2 regions of the Glaciecola sp. 1036 genome follow, and region 2 is predicted to be linked to the other one. Evidence: predicted binding sites of a transcription regulator. Region 2 holds the regulator's gene; the other holds the start of a gene.
What was found. Region 2 encodes MetJ, which represses methionine synthesis genes. Its sites were predicted from a motif close to TAGACGTCTAGACGTCTA; they were not measured.

Region 1: a site for MetJ is predicted at 1,450-1,467, ahead of thrA (bifunctional aspartate kinase/homoserine dehydrogenase I). Genes of this name have one in related genera too.

Annotation. Positions count from the first base shown of each region.
Region 1 covers NZ_JBLWFH010000003.1:271,045-273,254, forward strand. Annotated here, with positions in the region: gene thrA (bifunctional aspartate kinase/homoserine dehydrogenase I) at 1-1,260, opposite strand, end outside; gene ACNKW3_RS06240 (hypothetical protein) at 1,888-2,210, shown strand, end outside.
Region 2 covers NZ_JBLWFH010000007.1:71,977-74,186, forward strand. Annotated here, with positions in the region: gene metF (methylenetetrahydrofolate reductase) at 1-748, opposite strand, end outside; gene metJ (met regulon transcriptional regulator MetJ) at 886-1,191, shown strand; gene ACNKW3_RS11700 (DUF2959 domain-containing protein) at 1,223-1,876, opposite strand; gene pip (prolyl aminopeptidase) at 2,059-2,210, shown strand, end outside.

The DNA.
Region 1 (2,210 bases), on a different contig from region 2:
CAAGGCATTAAAAAACTTCGCTGCCATACCTTTAGATTCTCGCATACCATCGCCCACTAAGGTGACTATGGCTAAATGCTTGCGTACTTCAATTGGCTCTAATAAGTGGTTGCTCAATTCAAGGGCAAAACTTTCTTCTAATAATTCTTGTGCTTTCTCTGCATCTTTGTTTTGAATACAGAAACTAATGCTATATTCCGACGAACTTTGAGTAATCAGGGATATAGAAATATTGCCTTTTGAAATCACATCAAAAATGCGGCTCGCCATGCCTACCATGCCCTTCATGCCAGGACCGGATACATTAAACATCACAATATCTTCAAGGTGCGAAATACCCTTAACACTGGTCCATTTTTCACTGGGTTCGTTAGATATTAGCGTACCGGGTGCTGCGGGATTCAAGGTATTACGAATTAAACAAGGAATTCCAAATTGCGCGATAGGACCAATAGTTTTTGGATGTAACACCTTAGCCCCAAAATAAGATAACTCCATGGCTTCTTGATAGGTAAGTTTATCCAGTAATACCGCACCTTCTACTTGATTGGGATCAGCATTGTAAACACCGTCAACATCAGTCCAGATTTCACAGCAGTTCGCATTAATACAAGCAGCTAAAATTGCCGCTGAATAATCAGAACCGTTGCGGCCCAACGTCACCTTTTCGCCTAGCTCATTCACAGCGACAAAGCCTGGCATTACCAAAAACTCGCTACCGTCTGTGTTTATTTCGCTGCAACGAGCGCGGCTTTCTGATAACAAGGCTAAACTATCTAAATAGTCCCCTTCTGCGATAATGTAATCTACTGGATCGATTATTTTATTGCTTATGCCCTTGGCGGATAAGATGGCGCTAAAAATATTGACACTGACGTATTCGCCCATGCTTAAAATGCCAGCAGTAACTTGATCTGGGCAGCTTTTTAGTAGACTAATGCCCTGTAGTTGTTGCTCTAAATTATCAAGTTTATTTTGTATATATTCTGCTAAAGGAGGGTAATTAAAGTTATCGAGAGTGTCATTGAGTTCTTTTGCAATACCTTTTAAGGTCATAGTCAATTTAGCAAAAAGTTCACCATAATCTTGATTCTTATGCGCTTGTTCACATAGTAAAGACAGCGCATTAGTGACCCCTTTGGGCGCAGATAAAACTACCGCAGCCCCTTCTGCCTGATGCGTTTGTTGGCTGATATCAAATACTCGCAAGTACCGTTGAGCATCGGCCAAAGACGAACCACCAAACTTCAACACTTTCATTCGAGACTCCTCGCTCTCTTAAATTTTAATTTGCTCAATTCAATGCCTTTGATACAAAAAAGCCCGCTATATTTGCGGGCTTTCGTTATCAGGAATCTGGCACTGGCTAACGACCGCCCTCAATAGAGGTGGTAATAATAATCATGTCGTTAGTCATTAGAATTGTTTTCATGGCGCCAATTTGCCGTATAGACGTCTAAATGTCAATACCGAACCTCGATAAAATCAGATAAATATGATCATATCAATTTAACTTGGGAAGTTTTCAATGTTTTGGAATTCAATGTTTTCAATAAGTTAGGAAAAATGACAGATTTTTTCTGATCAAAATTTTCATTTTGGGTGGGAATTTTTATATTTTAATTGGGGATTCTGATCTTCATATTTATTGTAAATAAGCGCTTCGCAATCCAAATTAATTTGGCAAAAAAAGTTCCCCACTCATTTTACGGCTGAACAATTTGATAGATTTAATCATTGTCAGACTTTTTTACAAACCACGTCAAATAAATCAATAAATGATTGAAAAAATTAGCTTTATTTTTTGGCGTAATTATTGCCTTAGAATCTATACGGCAATTTTTTAATCACTTTTGCTTTTAATATCACATAACAGAAAGGAATCGAATGTTCACAAAAACATCTAAACTAAATCTTTTAAAATATGGTGCTGCGGCGCTTTTATTTTCTGCCTTTACAACTCAAGCTGCGCCTATTCCCATCGACTTATCAACATGGCAATCAGATGGCACTACAACTTGGCAGCTCCAACCTGGGAACGATACTGTAAGACAAACCCAAAACACAGATCCCACTATCTTTTTTAAAGACGGTGAGAATGCTCAGGGCACTCAAATATCTGGTCGCATTTCCAGTAATTACGGCGGAGACGACGACTTTATTGGTTTTGTTTTGGGATATCAAGACAACGAGCTTACTTCTGCTAGTGC
Region 2 (2,210 bases):
GATTACGCGTTGTTTGGTCATCGTCATCCAAACCTTCATACATTTTGTGTAACCAACCTGGGACATGCACATTTGTAAATCCGGCAAACCTTACTAATGTTTGATAATTGGTTACCGGTAAAATGCCCGGGACTATATCCAAATCGATACCCGCAGCGGCGGCTCTATCTCGAAAACGTAAGAAAACACTAGTGTCAAAGAAAAACTGAGTAATAGCCTCAGTAGCACCAGCTTCGTTTTTACGTTTTAAATTCAATAAGTCGAATTGATCGCTTGGGGCTTCAGGATGTTTTTCAGGATATGCCGCAACAGATATATCAAAATCAGCCACTTCTTTTAGCAACTGCACCAGATCTACAGCGTACATATCTGGCTTATCCATACCTGAGGGTAAATCACCTCTCAACGCTACGATTCGACGGATACCAGAATCCCAATAATCTTTCGCAATCTGAACTAATTCTTCTCGGGAAGCATCTACGCATGTTAAATGAGGTGCAGTCGGGACACCGGTTTCTCTATGGATGCGTTTTACCACACTGTGAGTTCTGTCTCGTTCACCACTGTTTGCGCCATAGGTAACCGACATGTAACTGGGGTTTAAGGGTGCTAATCTTTCCACGGACTTCCATAAGGTGTTCTCCATGGCTTCACTTGAAGGTGGGAAAAACTCGAAAGATACATCGATATCGCGTAATTCAGAAAGTGATTGATTCAAGGCATCAATGCCTTGTGCGTAAGAAACCATGTTTAACCCTTATAGACGTTTAGACGTCTAAATTACGAAAATACCATCTAGACGTCAAGCAGTTTACACGTCTAGATTGATCTTTTTTTTATTCCAGTTAGAATTTTCATATAACAACATAAATTACGAATGACATTATGGCAGATTGGAACGGCAAATATATTCACCCTTATGCGGAACATGGGAAAAAAAGTGAACAGGTAAAAAAGGTCACAGTGTCTATTCCGATAAAAGTGTTGAAAGTGTTAACAGACGAGCGCACTCGACGCCAGGTGAATAACTTACGTCATGCAACCAATTCAGAATTGCTTTGTGAAGCTTTTCTTCATGCATTTACCGGTCAACCTTTACCGAATGATGACGACTTGCGCAAAGATAACCCTGAAAAAATTTCTGCAGAAGCAAGACGCATTATGGCAGAAATGAAAGAAGGCAAGTCTTAGCACAGCCATCATGCAAATCTAAGTCGAGTTTCTAGTTTTTTAACGACGCAATAAACTCGTCAGATTCTTTTATCGCTGCGCTCATTTGCTGAAGTAGAGTTTTGACATCTCGTTGAATGGTATTCAACTCTCCCTGCAATGCACCGATGGCGTTAGCGTTCAAATTATGTTTAAGATAAAGTACATTATCGTTTAATGCGGTTAATACAGGTGGCATACTTGCTTCAACCTTACGCATAGATTTCAGTAAATTTTGGTACTTTGCCTTGGTTGTGTCTAATTTCCTTTTACTATCACGACGTAAATTAGCATTTGAGATCTCATCCAACTCAGATTCCCATTCACGAAATAAAGAGCCAGCTACGGATTCGACTTTATCAATTCTTGTGGAAACCTCTTCTGCGGCTTCTTTACTTGCTTGATATTGGTCATTGAGCTCATTGTATACATCTTCTAGCTCCCCACCATCAAAATTGATTAAAGCACTGAATTCTTCTAATGCACTGGAAAACTGTTCTTGAGCTTCTTGTTGCGTTTCTTGAGCATCTTCAACTCTATCCACCAGAATATCGCGTTTTTCTATTCCTATGCTTTCCCACATATCGAAGTATGCGTCTTGAATTGTTGAGGTACAACTTGAAACCAAACCTAGACTTAATATGAACATAATTGCAAATAAACGCATTGCATAATCCTTGTATTTAACTATCAAATGGCCAAAAGATACTCGAGTTTGATGATTTAACGTTTGAGTTTTAAGTAAATTTATTGGTAATCTGAGTAAAGTGCTTTATTTATTCAGTAAATATACACCAAAACATAATCAATCTGTACCTCGATGAAAGGTTGAGAACAAAAGAGCATTGAATGCCATTTAGATCACTGAAAATTGATGTTTCAAATGAACATAAACTTCACGTAGAACTTGCAGGAAACCCTGACGGCATACCTTTCTTGTTTGTGCATGGCGGTCCCGGTGCTAGCATATCAAACTGTTATAAATGGCCTTTTGATTTAAA